2 regions of the Allobosea sp. CCNWLY174 genome follow, and region 2 is predicted to be linked to the other one. Evidence: predicted binding sites of a transcription regulator. Region 2 holds the regulator's gene; the other holds the start of a gene.

Region 1 (8,414 bases), on a different contig from region 2:
GCCGGCCACGGCAAGGTTCTTCATGAACATGAGCTGCTGCATCGGCTGCGCCCAGTTCATGTGGAACAGCACCGAGGCTGCGATGGTGAAGGCGAACAGGGCGAGGGCGACGAGGCGGGTCTTGAAGCCGACGACGATCATCAGGCCGCCGATCAGCTCGACGATGATGACGAGTGGCAGCAGGATGCCGGGCACGCCGGCCGAGGCCATGTAGGCTTGCGTGCCGGCATAGCCGCTGATCTTGGACCAGCCGGCGAGCACGAACATCAGGGCGAGCAGGATGCGGCCGATCAACTTGGCGGCATCGCCCAAAGCAGGGTTGTTCATGAAAGGGACCCCCGAAAGCAGAGCGCGGCAGGATGCCGCACCAGCTGCGATCTAGGGCCTACAACCAAAGTCGATGCAAGCGCGTGGCTTCACATGCCTGTGCAAAGTCGAGCCGCCTAGGCAGCTACTCGCTTGCCGGCCTGCCCGGACGCGCGCGCTTCGCCTATCGCTTCGGCGATCGAGGCGCGCACGGCCTCCCAGCTCAACGAAAACACGTGGAAGCCCTGGTCGGAGATCCGCTCTTCCGAGAAATCCTTCATCACCCGCTGGATCAGCAGGTTGAGATCCTTACGGCAGCCGTGCAGCGTCGCAAGGTCATCTGCCTCCTGCGCCCGCGACGCGATGTCGATCAGCTTGTCATTGTAGGCGCTGACCCGAACCTTGCGCCGGTTGCGGATCTGCAGCCGCAGCATCATCACGCCGGAATACGCGATGGTCAGCATCGAGATCATGAAGGTGATCTCATCGCGATAGCGCACCAGAAGGAACGGCCTGGCGCCGTCGTAATAGGCTTTTGCGCCGGCATGGATCGCCACGGACGGGCCGTTCTGTGCCGGCCGCGCGATACCCGCGGCGAGTGGTGTCCGGAAGGCGAGACGCAACTGCTCTTCGAACAGGATCCGTGTCAGTTCCTCGACGGCGGCGTCCGGCACTTTGACGCCCGCTACAAGATTGATTCCGATCGCCAGCGTCGGCGTGTCCTGCTCGGGGACGGGCGGATATCCCTGATAGGTCCCCTGGCTGATGCTGCTTTCGCTGACATAGGGCTTCACCAGTTTGATCGCTGAGGCCTGCTCGACCGGCACGAAGAAGAGCCCGTCGCCGCGTTGCTGCAGGCGCCGCATGACCTCGACAGTGGCGGGATCGCGTAGTGCCCTGACGAAGGCGATCGCGTCGATCTCGCCGCGCTCCAGTGCTGCGAAGTTGTCGTTGACGGGGCCGGCGCTGACCTTGATCTCGGCCAATGGCAGGTCGTGATGCTGCGCGAGTGCGAAGAAGTTCTGATTGCCCGAGGTGCCTTCCGGCGGAAGGGCGAGGCGCTTGCCGGCAAGATCCCGCAGGCTCCGGATGCCGGACGAGCGGCGCGCGATCAGCTGGAAATGTTCGCGCGCAACGACTGCGACGGCCCTGACGGTCGGCGCGGTCATGATGTCGGCCTGCACCGAGGCGAGGGCCGCCTTGCCGTCGGCAACCAGGCGCGCATTCGTCGCCGAGCCGTCGGTATGTACGATCTCGAGGCGGATGGTCTTCGACTGCGTCGCGACAAGATCGCGGACCTCGCCCATCAGCTGATCGACATTGCCGCCCTTTCCGCCAACTGCGACCGACAGGATGGTGGGCGGGGCGTCTCGGAAGGCGTACCAGCCGCTCGCGGCCGCGGCCGCTACCGCCAGGAAGCCGATCATGGCGTAGACGCCGACAATCACAGCAGACCGCCGAACCATTGATGATCTCCGCTCCGCCCGTCGCGCGGGTATGCCTCATTGTGGCGCGCGATGGCGAAAGGCCGGCCCGACTCACGGGGAACGGGATAGTCGTGCGATGTCTGCAGTTGGAAGAACCTTGCGGCAGCTGGCAAGATTGTCCGGGTCGATATCGCCAGGATCTTGGGTGATGTGACGAAAAAGGCCCGGCTTGCGCCGGGCCTTCCATAGTTGAGCCTGGTGGCCTGGATCAGAAGTCCATGCCGCCACCGAAACCGGGCTTGCCCGGTTTCGGCAGTTAATGTCTGGGGCGTCTGGACTTCCTCAGAAGTCCATGCCGCCCATGCCGCCGCCGCCCATCGGGGGCATCGGGGCGTCCTTCTTCGGCGTCTCGGCGATCATCGCCTCGGTGGTGATCAGCAGGCCGGCGATCGAAGCCGCGTCCTGGATCGCCGTGCGCACGACCTTGGTCGGGTCGATGATGCCGGCCTTGACCAGATCGCCGTACTCGCCGGTCTGGGCGTTGTAGCCCCAGGCGTAGTCCTTCGACTCCAGCAGCTTGCCGATCACGACCGCGCCGTCACCGCCGGCGTTGTCGACGATCTGGCGGGCCGGAGCAGCGATCGCCTTGCGGACGATCTCGACGCCGGTCTTCTGGTCGTCGTTCTGGGTCTTGATCGACTTGACCGAGTTCAGGGCGCGCAGCAGGGCGACGCCGCCGCCCGGCAGGATGCCTTCTTCCACCGCAGCGCGGGTGGCGTTCAGGGCATCGTCGACGCGATCCTTCTTCTCCTTGACCTCGACCTCGGTCGCGCCGCCGACGCGGATGACCGCGACGCCGCCGGCGAGCTTGGCCAGACGCTCCTGGAGCTTCTCACGGTCGTAGTCCGAGGTGGTCTCCTCGATCTGCGCCTTGATCTGCGCAACGCGGCCCTCGATGTCCTTCTTCTTGCCGGCGCCGTCGATAATCGTGGTGTTCTCCTTCTCGATGCGCACCTTCTTGGCGCGGCCGAGCATCTGGAGCGTCACGGTCTCGAGCTTGATGCCGAGGTCTTCCGAGATCATCTGACCGGCGGTCAGGATCGAGATGTCCTCGAGCATGGCCTTGCGACGATCACCGAAGCCCGGAGCCTTGACGGCTGCGACCTTCAGGCCGCCACGGAGCTTGTTGACGACGAGCGTGGCCAGAGCCTCGCCCTCGACGTCCTCGGCGATGATGAGCAGCGGCTTGCCGGTCTGCACGACGGCCTCGAGGATCGGCAGCATCGCCTGGAGCGACGACAGCTTCTTCTCGAAGATGAGGATGTAGGGGTCCTCGAGCTCGGCGACCATCTTCTCGGCATTAGTGATGAAGTAGGGCGAGAGATAGCCGCGGTCGAACTGCATGCCCTCGACGACGTCGAGCTCGGTCTCGGCGGTCTTGGCTTCCTCGACAGTGATGACACCCTCGTTGCCGACCTTCTGCATCGCGGTCGAGATCATCTTGCCGACCGACTCGTCGCCGTTCGCCGAGATGGTGCCGACCTGCGCGACTTCCGCGTTCGAGGTGACCTTCTTGGAGTTCTTCTTGAGGTCGGCGACGATGGCCTCGACGGCGAGGTCGATGCCGCGCTTCAGGTCCATCGGGTTCATGCCGGCCGCAACCGACTTGGCGCCTTCACGGACGATCGCCTGGGCGAGCACGGTGGCGGTGGTGGTGCCGTCGCCGGCATGGTCGTTCTGGCGCGAAGCGACTTCGCGGACCATCTGAGCGCCCATGTTCTCGAACTTGTCGGCGAGCTCGATCTCCTTGGCGACGGTGACGCCGTCCTTGGTGATGCGCGGGGCGCCGAACGACTTCTCGATCACGACGTTGCGGCCCTTGGGACCCAGCGTGACCTTCACGGCATTGGCGAGGATGTCCACGCCGCGCAGCATCTTGTCGCGGGCGTCGGTGGAAAAGCGAACTTCTTTGGCAGCCATGAGACTACTCCTGATTGAACTCTACGGACGGGTGGGCGCCTGGCTGCTCAGCCGACGATGCCCATGATGTCGGATTCCTTCATGATCAGGAGATCCTGGCCGTCGATCTTGACCTCGGTGCCGCTCCACTTGCCGAAGAGGACGCGATCGCCCTTCTTGACATCGAGAGCAACCAGCTTGCCGGCGTCGTCGCGGGCGCCGGGGCCGACTGCGACGATCTCGCCTTCCTGGGGCTTTTCCTTGGCGGTATCGGGGATGATGATGCCACCCTTGGTCTTCTCTTCGCCATCAAGGCGACGGACCACAACGCGGTCATGCAGCGGACGGAACTTCATGGTTCTGTCTTCCTCTCGGTCTTATTCTGGACGGGCTCGAATTTGCCCGTGAAAGGGGTCTGTTAGCAGTCTCACCGAGTGAGTGCTAACCGACGTGGCGGAGATAGGCCCCAGGGCTGCCGGAGTCAAGGAATCCGCTGCGTAAAAGGTGAACGCGATGACTGCCGCCATCTGCCCTGCTGCGGCCGGACACTAAACCCGCTATCGTGGCGGGATGACGACGCCAGTCCCTGATCTCCCTCTCGACGACATCGCCCGTTCCTGTGTGGTGCTGCATGTCCGCATGACCGCACGCGCCGTCACCCGCGCCTATGACGAGGCGATGCGGCCGAGTGGCTTGAAGATCACCCAGTTCGTTCTGCTCTCGGCGCTTTCGACCGGCGCCTGGCGCTCCGTCACCGAGCTCGCCGACCGCTTCGCGCTGGAGCGGACCTCGCTGACGCGCAACCTGCAACTGCTTGCCGCCGAGAAGCTGATCGAGCCGGTCGACTGCAAGGGCAGGGCGCTGACCTATGCCGTGACGCAGAAGGGCCGCGCCGCGATCGAGGCGGCGATCCCTTACTGGCGCGCGGCGCAGGACAGGATCGAGGGCGGGCTCGGCCAGGAACGCTGGAGCGAGACGCGCGACAGTCTCAAGGCAATCCGGCGGGCGGCGAGGGAAGTCGGCTGATCTCGCACCAGCCGGCTTGACCGCTATCCAGCTCCATCTCTATCGTGCATCTACACGATAGAGATGGAGCGTAGCCGTGTCCCGTGAGGTCGGAGTCGTCAGCCGTGATGTCCTGCTGGCGGAGGACGGCGCATCCTTCCTGCGCGGGATGATCGAGGGACGCCATCCCGGCCCGCCCTTCGCCGATGCGATGGATTTCGACATCGCCGAGGTCGAGGAGGGCCGGGTGGTCTTCGTCGGCACGCCCTCGCCGCGCTTCTTCAACCCGCTCGGGACGATCCACGGCGGCTGGACGGCGACGATCCTCGATTCCGCCATGGCCTGCGCCGTGCATTCGACGCTGCGGGTCGGCGAGGGCTACACCACGCTGGAGATGAAGCTGAACTATGTCCGCCCGGTCATGCCTGCCAGCGGCCCGGTGCGCTGCGAGGGCAGGCTGATCCATCGTGGCGGTTCGGTCGCGACCAGTGAAGGCAAGCTGGTCGACGCAGCAGGCAAGCTGTTGGCGCACGGCACCGAAACCTGCATGATCTTCGGCGGCAAGCGCTGAATATTGCTCACGCGATGCGATAGGCGCCCGGACTCACGCCCATCACCCGCTTGAAGCGGCGGTTGAAGGTTGAGAGGTCGCCGAAGCCGCAATCGAAGGCAATGCCCGCGATCGGCTGGTCCGTCCGGCGCAGCAGCATGGCCGCCCGGTGGAGACGCGTGCGCAGCACATATTGATGCGGCGTCATACCGACCAGGGTCCTGAAGGTGCGCAGGAAGTGGTAGGGGCTCATCGCCGCCTGCCGCGCCAGCTCATCGATCGGAAGAGTGTCCTCGCAATGCGCTTCGATATGGCGCAGCGTCCGCGTGACCCGGCGTTCGTCGCGGGCGCTTGGCGTCCCGATCCCGGGTTTTGCGCCTGACAGCACGCTCGCCACGGCGCCGCCGAGGCGCAGCGCGGTTTCCTCCAGCCTCTCGGGCTCGTCCGCGGCGATTTCCGCTTCGGCGACGACACTGGCGAGCACGGGCAGCGCCGGCAGATGCGGCTGCGCGAAGTCCAGCCGCCGGGCGCCCGGCACGGCCGCGACGACGCCTTCGAGCCAGGCCGGCTCGAACTGGAAGGCGAGGCAGCGGTCGCCGGCCGCGTGTTCATGGCCGCATTCGAAGCAGGCGCCGCGATTGCCGAGCAGCAGCGCGCCCGGCGCGAGCACGGCGCTGCCTTGCGTCGAGCGGTAGCGGAACGAGCCGCTGCGGACGATGGCGATGCAGTGCTGCGGGTGCGCTTCCTCGAAGGCGCGGTCGTCCGGGCCGGCCGTGCAGACGATGTCGCTGACCCGCCAGCCGGGGCCTGATGCCAGGAGATGGGCGGTCGCCGTCATGGTTCGCGAGTTTAGCAGTTTTTCCCAAGCGCTGCCCGAGGCTCCGGGTCAAGCTGGACACCAACTTGGTCCAGACGGAGCCCGATCATGACAGCAGCGCCATCGACGCTGGCCAATGCCCTTATCGCGACCGGGCCGGACCCTGAACTCGCCGGCAAGCTCGCCCTCTACGGCCAGTTCGTCGGCGCGTGGACGATGGCTGCCGTGATGCACACCGATGACGGCCAGCGCCATGAGGCCAAGGGCGGGATCCATTTCGGCTGGGTACTCGGCGGGCGCGCCGTGCAGGATGTCTGGGCGCTGCCGGGCTTCTTCCACGGCACGACGCTACGCATATACGACCCCGGCGAGGATGCCTGGCACATCCGCTGGAACGACCCGGTCAAGCAGTACTACACGCACCAGATCGGCCGGGCCGAGGGCAACGACATAGTCCAGCACGGCAGGCTGGACGACGGCACCGCGATCCGCTGGCGCTTCACTGAGATCACGCGGGATTCGTTCCACTGGATCGGCGACCGCTCGCGCGATGGCGGCGGGAGCTGGCAGCTCCAGGCCGATTTCCGCGCCAAGCGCATCACAACCTGACAGGAGGACGACCATCATGTTCGATCACATCTCTATCGGCGTTCGCGAGCTTCCTCGTACGAAACGCTTCTACGACGCGACGCTCGGCGCGCTCGGCTATGGTTGCCTCAGTGCCGACGAGAGCTCGCTCGGTTATGGCAAGGGGAGCGTCGGGCTCTGGATCGGCGTGGTCTCGGCGCCGGTGCCGCCGGACCGCGACTCCAATCTGCACTTCTGTTTCGTCGCGCCGACACGCCAGAGCGTCGACGCTTTCCACGCGGCGGCGCTCACGGCGGGCGGCACCGACAACGGCAAGCCGGGCCTGCGCGACTCCTACGGCCCCGACTACTACGCCGCCTTCGTCGTCGACCCCGACGGCTACCGGCTGGAGGCCTATTGCGGCAAGCCGGCCTGAGGCTCTCGCAGCAGGGCTAATGCTCGGGCGGCAGGTCGTGCGCAGCCCATTCGCTGCGCGGGATCGCCTCGCCGACACGGAACTGGAAGCCGGCGACCTTGCCGTTTGCCGCCATCTCGCAGCGGAACCGTAGGCCGTACCATTGCTTGCGGCTGCGGAAGGCGGCGCCCTCGGCTTCGAGGGCGCCCTTGGTCAGCTTCGTGCTGGCCATGGCATAGGCGACGACGCGATCCGGCTCGAACTCCGCCTTCCAGGCATGGATCTGGCTCATCGCCTCGAGATTGCAAAGCTGCTCGATGCGCTCGCTCGCCTCGAGCGTCTTCAGCGCCTCACGCGCGCCGCGGCTGCGCGGATTGGCCAGCACGCTTTCCGAATGCAGCGTCCGGGCGGTGATCATCGCAGGCGGCTCGGCCGGTGGTGGAACGGGCCGGCTGGCTGGCTTTTCCGGCTGCGTAGTGGGGGGAGCCGGCTGCGGAGGTGACGCAATCTCGGCTAGGGGAGGAGCGGGCGCCTGGGCCGGAGCGGGAGGCGCCAGCGACTCCGGCGCAACCAGTTCGACCTCGATGCTCGTCTCGATCGGCGGTGTGAAGCTGCTGAGCGTCCGGATGGCGAGGAGGAGGCCGAACAGGAGATGGACGCAGAGCGCGGCGGGAAGGCCGGGTTCGCGCAGGACGCGAGCAGCGGTGCCGGCGCGCTGCATGCTTCGGTCAATCGCAGTCGGACAGGAATGCAAGCATGGCGGGCGGTCTCTCCCTTCGCATTGCCTCGTGCAGAAGCCGACCAAGCCGGCGAATTCGTGGCGACTATCAGCGCCGGCTGACGGCGAGGGCGCCGGCGACGATCAGGACCGCACCGGCATAGGTGGTCCAGAGCGGCACTTCGCTGAAGACGAACCAGCCGAGCAGGCTCGCCCAGACCAGCGCCGTGTACTCGATCGGCGCCAGCCGCGAGGCCGGCGCCCGGGCGAAGGCCGAGGTCAGCGACAGATGCCCGGCGACGCCGAGCGCGCCGGCGGAGAGATAGGCAGCGAGGTCGCCACCACTCATCGGCTGGAAGACGTACCAGGCCGGCCAGGCCAGGCAGAGCGCCGGCCCGGCGTTCTGGAACAGCACGATGATCGCCGGATGCTCTTTCACCGCGATCGTGCGCAGCAGGATCAGGTTAAAGGCGTAGGAGATCGCCGAGACGAGTGCCGCGGCGACGCCGAGTTCGGCGCCGGTGACGCCGCCCTGCAGGCGCGGCCAGACCATCACCAGCATGCCGGCGAGGCCGAAGCCGAGCGCCTGCAGGATGCGGCCGTCGAGCCGTTCCTTCAGGATCAGCGCTCCGAGCAGGGCGACGAAGACC
Region 2 (8,414 bases):
GGACCGCGTCTCGACGATCTCGTCCGAGCGTGGCCGCGCCGTGAAGCTCTCCATGGCCGATGGCCGGATGACGCTCTCGGTGACCAATCCCGATTCCGGCTCGGCGACCGAGGAGATCGAGGTCGACTACGACGCGGGCCCGCTCGATATCGGCTTCAACGCGCGCTATCTGATGGACATCGCCGCCCAGCTCGACGGCGACACTGCGCTGCTCAAGCTCGCCGATCCGGGCTCGCCGACGGTGATCCAGGACCGCGAAGGCGCTTCGGCCCTCTATGTGCTGATGCCGATGCGGGTCTGATCCCGCGAGCGCATCTTGACCGCGGTCGCACGCCTCACGCTGCAGAATTTCCGCTCCTATCCGACCCTCGATCTCGCGATCGAGGGTCGGCTCGTTGCGCTGTGCGGCGAGAACGGCGCCGGCAAGACCAATCTGCTCGAAGCCCTGTCGCTGTTCGCGCCCGGCCGCGGCCTCAGGCGCGCCGACCTCTCCGACATGGTCCGCCAGCCCGGCGATGGCGGCTTCGCCGCCTCGATCGGTCTCACCGATGACGGGGCGCGGCTCGGCATCGGCCTGGAGCCGCCCGATGCCGAGGGCCGGCGGGCCCGGATCGCCCGGATCGACGGCGCTCCGGCCGGCTCGGCGCTGGCCTTCAGCGACTATGTCAGGCTGGTCTGGCTGACGCCCGATCTCGACGGGCTGTTCCGCGGCGCCGCCGGCGATCGCCGCCGCTTCCTCGACCGGCTGGTGCTGGCGGTCGATCCCGGGCATGGCACGCGCTCGAATGCGCTGGAAAAGGCGTTGCGCTCGCGCAACCGCATCCTCGACGAGAGCCCGCATCAGCAGCGCTGGCTCGACGCGGTCGAGCGCGAGATCGCCGAGCTCGGCGTCGCCGTCGCGGCCGCCCGCGCCGAGACCGTGGCCCGCCTCTCCGCCATCATCGCGCAGACCGCGGACGAGACCTCGCCCTTCCCGCAGGCCGAGATCGCGCTGGAAGGCGAGATCGACGCTCTGGTTGCAACCTTGCCGGCGCTCGACGCCGAGGATCGCTATCGCGAGCTCCTGCGGGAGATGCGCCCGCGCGACAAGGCGGCAGGGCGCACCCTCGCCGGCCCGCAGGCTTCCGATCTCGCCGTGCGCCATGCCGCCAAGGATATCCCGGCCGGACAGGGCTCGACCGGCGAGCAGAAGGCGCTGCTGATCGGGCTGGTGCTCGCCCATGCCCGTCTGGTCGCGAGGATGAGCGAGCTGCCGCCGCTCGTCCTGCTCGACGAGGTCGCCGCCCATCTCGATCCGCGCCGGCGGGCGGCGCTCTATGGAGCGCTGGCCGAGCTCGGCTGCCAGGTCTGGATGACCGGCGCAGACCCGGCCCTGTTCGGCGATCTCCCGGCCGGAGCCCAGCGTTTGCTGGTCACGCCGGGCGAGGTCCGCCCGGTCTCCTGACAGCATTAGGGCGGCGATGCGTCAGAATCGCTGATCAGCACCATCACGCTTGCCGATAAGACGCGGGATCGGCTTGCTGCTAGCATGGCGCCAACAACGTCTTTTCGGGGAGCAACGCTCGATGGATTTCGCCGGGCTTCTGGTTTTCGCCGGTGTCTATTTCCTCGCCGTCGCCTCGCCGGGGCCAGGCATCGCGGCGATCGTGGCGCGCTCGCTCTCGACCGGCTTCCGGCGGGCCGTGCCCTTCGTGCTCGGCATCGCAGCCGGCGACCTGGTCTGGCTGGCCTTCTCGGCGCTCGGCCTGTCCGTGCTGATGCAGAACTTCCACGGCCTGTTCCTGATCATCAAATATGCCGGCTGCGCCTATCTCGTCTATCTCGCCTGGAAGCTCTGGACCGCGCCGGTGAGGAGCCTGGAAGACCAGCCGGCGATGCGCGGCGAGGGTGTCCGCCTCTTCCTCGGCGGCGTCGCGCTGACGCTCGGCAATCCCAAGGTGATGGTGTTCTTCGTCTCGATCCTGCCGCTGATCGTCGATCTGCAGGCGATCACGCCGCTGGCCTTCGCCGAGGTCGCCGTGCTGACCATGCTGATCATCAACACCACCCTGCTCGGCTATGCCTTCGCCGCCGACAGGGCGCGCCGGCTGGTGGCTAGTCCGCGCACCATGCGCCGGATCAACCGCGTCACCGGCGGCGTGATGGCGGGCGCCGCGGCGGCGATCGCGGCGCGTGGCTGAGATGGCGGACGAAACCACGACACAGCGCGCCATACGCCGCGAGGACTGGTCCGAGACCCCAGGCGAATGGCATGGCGAGGTGCAGGGCTTCGGCGGCGAGGTCTCGCTGATCTTCGTCCGGGCCGAGCCCGGCAAGGGGCCGAGGCTGCACAGCCATCCCTATCCCGAGACCTTCATCGTACGCGCCGGGCGGGCGCTCTACACGATCGGTGACCGGGAGATCGAGGCCGGACCCGGGGAAATCCTGGTCGTGCCGGCCGGCGTGCCACATAAATTCCGCAGCCTCGGGCCGCAGGTACTGGAATCGATCGATATCCACGCCAGCGAGCGCTTCGTCACCGACTGGCTGGAATAACGCTCAGCGCCCGCCGGCCGCCGCGATCAGCTTGGCGATCTCGCTTTGGCCGCGCTTGCGGGCGTGCTGGAGCGGGCTGACGCCATCCTTGTCGGCGAGATTGGGGTCGGCGCCCGCAGCGAGCACGAGCCGGGCCACCTCCCGATGGCGCGGGCCGCCATCGCCGAGGATCACGATCTCCAGCAGACAGGTCCAGCCGAGATTGTTGACGTGATTCACGTCGATGCCTGATGTCAGGAGCAGCTTGGCGGTCTCGACATGGGCGCGCTCGCAGGCTGGGATCAGGGCATTGCCGCCATAGCGGTTGCGGATCGTGAGATCGGGCTTCAGCGGCAGCATCGCCGCGATGATCTCGGTGCGGCCGCTGGCGCCGGCCAGAAGCCAGGGCGTGTCCTGGTTCGACGCCTGGGCGTTGGGACTCGCGCCTGCCGCCAGCAGCGCCTTGGCGACGGCGACATGATTGCCGGCGACGGCGAGCAGGAGCGCCGTCTGACGCTGGCCATCGCGCTGTTCGAGATCCGCCTTGGCGGCGATCAGGCGATTCACCGCGGCAAGATCGCCACGGGCGGCCGCTTCGAGCAGACCGGTCTGTGCTTCGCTCGCTCCGGCCATCAGCAGCACTCCCGCCAGCAACGCAGCAGCCGGCAGCGGCCGCCTCATCGCCCGCCATCGAGCAGGCGCCCGACCACTTTGGCGGTGTAGTCGACCATCGGCACGATCCGGGCATAGTTCAGCCGGGTCGGGCCGATGATGCCGACCACGCCGACGATGCGCTGGCCGCCATCGCGAAAAGGCGCGGCGATGATCGACGAACCCGACATCGAGAACAGCTTGTTCTCCGAGCCGATGAAAATGCGCACGCCATCGCCGGCCTCAGCCCGCGAGAGCAGGTCGATCAGTTCGGTCTGCGTCTCCAGATCGGCGAAGAGCAGGCGGATGCGCTCCAGATCCTCCTGCGCCTTCAGGTCCTCGAGCAGATTGGCCTGGCCGCGCACGATGAGATGCCGGTCGCCGGAAGGGCCGGAGCTCGTCGCGATCCCGGTCTCGACCAGCCGGGCGGTCAGTTCGTCGAGCTCGCGCTCCATCAGGGCGCGGCTGTCGGCGATCTCGCGGCGAAGCTCGTCGAGCGTCTTGCCGACGATGCGGGCATTGAGGAAGTTGCCGGCCTCGACCAGCGCCGACGCCGGCAAGCCCGCCGGCAGCGCGAGGATGCGGTTCTCGACGGTGCCGTCATCGGCGACGAGCACGGCGAGCGCGCGGCCGGCATCGAGCCGGACGAATTCGATATGGCGCAGGCGCGCATTGGCCTTGGTGGTGACGACGACGCCGGCGCCGCGCGACAGGCCAGACAGCAAGGCCGAGGCCTCGGTCAGCGTCTGGTCGAGCGAGCGATTGCTGGCGGCGGCCCTGATCTGCGCCTCGATGCGGCCGCGCTCGTCCGAGGTGAGATTGCCGACCTCCATCATGCCGTCGACGAAGAATCGCAGGCCCCGCTCGGTCGGCAGCCGCCCGGCCGAGGTGTGCGGAGCGTAGATCAGCCCCGCCATCTCCAGATCGGTCATGACATTGCGCACCGTCGCCGGCGACAGCGCGATCGGCAGCAGCCGGGCGATGTTGCGCGAGCCGACCGGCTCGCCGGTGGTCAGGTAGCCGTCGACGATCTGCCGGAAGATCTCGCGCGAGCGCTGGTCGATCTCGACCAGGCCGCCGGGTGTCTCGGGGCGCGTATGGGCGCTCATTCCGTGGCGAACAACCTCAACTGCATGATCCATTGTCCCCGCTGGGCGCGGCGGGATCAAGTCCCATGGCCCGCTCGCCTTGCCGCACCCCGCTTAAGCGCCTACAAGCCGCCGACTCCAAAAGACAGGAAGACACGATGAGACCCTCGAAGCGCGCAGCCGACGAGATGCGGAAGGTCACGCTGGAACGCGGCGTGGTGCGCTATGCGGAAGGCTCGTGCATGGTCACCTTCGGCGAGACCAAGGTGCTCTGCGCCGCCACCGTCGAGGAAAAGGGGCCGCCGTGGCTGCGCGGCACCGGCAAGGGCTGGGTCACCGCCGAATATTCGATGCTGCCGCGCGCCACGCATGAGCGCACCCGCCGCGAGGTCACCTCCGGCAAGCCCTCGGGCCGCACGCAGGAGATTCAGCGCCTGGTCGGGCGTTCGCTTCGCGCCGTGGTCGACCTGACCGCGATCGGCGAGCGCCAGATCGTCGTCGATTGCGACGTGCTGCAGGCCGATGGCGGCACCCGCACCGCCTCGATCACCGGCGCCTGGGTCGCACTGCACGACGCGCTGAAATGGATGGAGGGGCGCGGTATGCTGAAAGGTGCCAATCCGCTGAAGGATCATGTCGCAGCGATCTCCTGCGGCATCGTCGCCGGCAATCCGGTGATCGATCTCGACTATGTCGAGGATTCCGGCGCGCAGACCGACGCGAATTTCGTCATCACCGGCTCCGGCGGTCTCGTCGAGGTGCAGGGCACCGCCGAGGGCGCGCCGTTCTCCGAGGAGGAACTGCTGGCGCTGCTGAAGCTCGCCAAGGGCGGGGTGTCGAAGCTGGTGGCGCTGCAGAAGGCGGCGGTGGCCTGACGCCATGACCACGAACCGCCTCCTCACCGGCAAGGTCGTGATCGCGACCCACAACCAAGGCAAATTGCGCGAAATGCGCGAGCTGCTGGCGCCCTATGGCGTCGAGCTGGTCTCGGCCGGCGAGCTTGGCCTGCCGGAGCCGGTCGAGGATGGCCACATGTTCGCCGAGAACGCCGCGATCAAGGCGGTGGCGGCGGCCAAGGCTTCCGGCCTGCCGGCGCTGGCCGATGATTCCGGCGTCTGCATCGATGCGCTCGATGGTGCGCCCGGCCTGTTCTCGGCCAACTGGGCCGGGCCGGGTAAGGATTTTGCCCCGGCGCTGGCCCGTGTGCAGGCCGAGCTTGCAAAGCGCGGCGCGACCACGCCCGAGCAGCGCAAGGCACATTTCGTCTCGGCGCTGGTGATCGCCTGGCCGGACGGGCATCAGGAATTGTTCGAAGGCCGCGTCTTCGGCACGATCGTCGAGGCGCCGCGTGGCACCGCCGGCTTCGGCTACGACCCGATCTTCCAGCCGGCCGGGCATGGCAAGACCTTCGGCGAGATGAGCGCAGAGGAGAAGCACGGTATCCCTAAGGACGGCTCCCCCGGCCTGTCGCACCGGGCCCGCGCCTTCCATGTGCTCGCCGCCGCCTGCCTGAGGGCCCCCGCTTGAGCCCTTCGGCCGCCCTTGCCGCGCGGCCCGGCGTGCCGGCGCATCCGACTGCGGATGCCGGCTTCGCCGTCTATGTGCACTGGCCGTTCTGCCTGGCCAAATGCCCCTATTGCGACTTCAACTCCCATGTCCGGCACCAGCCGCCGGACCAGGCGCGCTATATCGCCGCCTTCCGCCGCGAGATCGCCCAGCGTGCCGAGCTGGCGCCGGGACGCACGGTGTCCTCGATCTTCTTCGGCGGCGGCACGCCTTCGCTGATGGAGGGTGCGACGGTCGGGGCGATCCTCGATGCGATCGGTGAGCATTGGGCCGTCGATCCCGATTGCGAGGTCTCGCTGGAGGCCAACCCGACCAGCGTCGAGGCCGGGCGCTTCCGCGATTTCCGCGCCGCCGGCGTCAACCGCGTCTCGCTCGGCGTGCAGGCGCTGAACGATGCCGATCTCAAGGCGCTCGGGCGGATGCATTCGGCGCAGGAGGCGCTCGATGCGGTCGCGATCGCGCGGCGCTATTTCGAGCGCTATTCCTTCGACCTGATCTATGCCCGCTCGCCGAACCAGACACCGGCGCTGTGGCAGGCCGAGCTCGAGCTCGCGATCAGCCATGCGGCGGAGCATCTTTCGCTCTACCAGCTCACCATCGAACCAGGCACGGCGTTCGAGCAGCTCTACAAGGCCGGCAAACTCGCCATTCCCGACCCTGATGCGGGCGCAGCGCTCTACGAGCTGACGCAGGAGATCACGAACAAGCACGGGCTGCCGGTCTACGAGATCTCGAACCATGCCCGGCCGGGCGCGGAATGCCGGCACAACCTGATCTATTGGCATTACGGCGAATATGCCGGTATCGGGCCGGGCGCCCATGGCCGGCTGGTGACGGCGGATGGTCGCTATGCGCAATCGACCGAGAAGCGCCCCGAGACCTGGCTGGAGCGGATCGAGGCCGGCGGCGACGCCCTGATCGAGAACGAGAAACTCTCGGCCGAGGCGCAGGGCGACGAGTACCTGCTGATGGGCCTGCGGCTCGTCGAAGGCATCGATCTCGACGTGTTCGAGGGGCTGGCCGGGCGCAAGCTCAACGGCAACCGTATCGGCAGCCTGATCGCCGAAGGCTTCCTCACCCGCAGGGCCAATGGCCGGCTCGCCGCGACGCCGGACGGTGCGCTGCTGCTCGATGCGCTCGTCGCCGATCTCGCAGCGTGAGCGCCGATCCCGGCGGCAGCCGGACTCCACATCATTAAACCGATTTAGTCAGATGAGAAGCCCTGCTGGAGCAGGCCTCGTCATGACCGGGCGGTCTCCTTCCGCCACGTCACCGCCGCAATCGGCGCTCCCGATGGCCGGGTAAGAACAGCATAAGTTCAACCCAGGGAGGTCACCGATGCAGCAACGCATGATCGATGAATCACGCCCCGCCTTGTCACGCCGCCGCCTGTTGCAGGTTGCCGGCGCCGGAGCCCTCGCCGCTGCCGCCGATACGGCCCTGGCGCAGGCTCCGGCTGCAAGGCCCGGCCCGCCCACGACGATCACGACGCCGCCGCGCGATTTCAGCCGTGGCGGCGCGCCGACCACCTATTTCTGGGACCCGGACGTCCTCGCCGTCGATCCCGCCTTCGAAGGGCTAGCCCAGCCCAATGCCGCGATCCAGCGGCTGTGGACCGGGGCACTCTGGGCGGAAGGCCCGGCCTGGAACGCACAGGGGCGCTATCTCGTCTGGAGCGACATCCCGAACAACCGGCAGATGCGCTGGCTCGAGGATGACGGCCGCGTCAGCGTCTTCCGCACGCCCTCGGGGAACAGCAACGGCAACAGCTTCGATTTCCAGGGCCGGCAGCTCTCCTGCGAGCATCTCAACCGCCGCGTCGTGCGCTACGAACTCGACGGCTCGGTGACGATCCTCGCCGACAAGTTCGACGGCAAGCGGCTGAATTCGCCCAATGACGTCGTCCAGCATCCCGATGGCAGCTACTGGTTCACCGATCCGCCCTATGGCGGCCAGCTCTATGAGGGCGCGCCCGATGCGGCCGGCGGGCCGAGCAACACCAGCGGCAAGATCAATCCCCGGCTCGGCCAGCCGCCCGAGATCGGCTTCTACAAGCGCGAATTGCCGACGAATTGCTATCGCATCGATCCCAGCGGCCGCGTCGATCTTGTCGTCACCGAGCAGCAGGTCCCCGATCCGAACGGCTTATGCTTCTCGCCGGACTACAAGAAGCTCTACATCGCCTCGACCGGCAAGGGCCCTGGCGATACCGGCGCCGGTGGCAAGGGCGACATCCACGTCTTCGACGTCGGCGCCGACAACAAGCTCTCCAACGGCAAGCTGTTCTCCGACTGCATGGTCGACGGGGTGAAATGTGGACCGGACGGACTGCGCTGCGACGTGCAGGGCAATCTCTGGGCCTCCAGCAATGCTGGGCGCGCGGTCGGCTACAACGGCGTGCTCTGCTTCAACCCGGAGGGCAAGCTGATCGGCCGCATCCGGCTGCCGGAGGTCTGCGGCAATGTCTGCTTCGGCGGACCCAAGCGCAACAGGCTGTTCATGGCGGCGAGCCAGTCGATCTATGCGCTCTATCTGGGCACGCAGGGGGCCGGGCCGGGCTGAGCGCCCGGCTCAGGCCTCACTCTGCTCGGGCTC

The links. Region 2 encodes HrcA, which represses chaperone genes, less so after heat shock. Its sites were predicted from a motif close to GTTAGCACTCNCNNNNNGNGAGTGCTAAC; they were not measured.
Region 1: groES (co-chaperone GroES) is a predicted target of HrcA. The motif match lies at 4,110-4,138, and genes of this name have one in related genera.

What each region holds. Positions count from the first base shown of each region.
Region 1 covers NZ_JBBBBQ010000004.1:496,693-505,106, forward strand. The annotation lists gene V7S63_RS15995 (DoxX family protein) at 1-378, opposite strand, end outside; gene V7S63_RS16000 (TAXI family TRAP transporter solute-binding subunit) at 444-1,772, opposite strand; gene groL (chaperonin GroEL) at 2,076-3,713, opposite strand; gene groES (co-chaperone GroES) at 3,761-4,048, opposite strand; gene V7S63_RS16015 (MarR family winged helix-turn-helix transcriptional regulator) at 4,263-4,718, shown strand; gene V7S63_RS16020 (PaaI family thioesterase) at 4,795-5,268, shown strand; gene V7S63_RS16025 (AraC family transcriptional regulator) at 5,276-6,085, opposite strand; gene V7S63_RS16030 (hypothetical protein) at 6,173-6,673, shown strand; gene V7S63_RS16035 (VOC family protein) at 6,690-7,067, shown strand; gene V7S63_RS16040 (DUF930 domain-containing protein) at 7,084-7,767, opposite strand; gene V7S63_RS16045 (DMT family transporter) at 7,874-8,414, opposite strand, start outside.
Region 2 covers NZ_JBBBBQ010000010.1:68,471-76,884, reverse strand. The annotation lists gene dnaN (DNA polymerase III subunit beta) at 1-301, shown strand, start outside; gene recF (DNA replication/repair protein RecF) at 317-1,444, shown strand; gene V7S63_RS23675 (LysE family translocator) at 1,566-2,180, shown strand; gene V7S63_RS23670 (cupin domain-containing protein) at 2,182-2,535, shown strand; gene V7S63_RS23665 (ankyrin repeat domain-containing protein) at 2,539-3,195, opposite strand; gene hrcA (heat-inducible transcriptional repressor HrcA) at 3,192-4,274, opposite strand; gene rph (ribonuclease PH) at 4,412-5,128, shown strand; gene rdgB (RdgB/HAM1 family non-canonical purine NTP pyrophosphatase) at 5,133-5,780, shown strand; gene hemW (radical SAM family heme chaperone HemW) at 5,777-6,979, shown strand; gene V7S63_RS23640 (SMP-30/gluconolactonase/LRE family protein) at 7,170-8,381, shown strand; gene tsaE (tRNA (adenosine(37)-N6)-threonylcarbamoyltransferase complex ATPase subunit type 1 TsaE) at 8,391-8,414, opposite strand, start outside.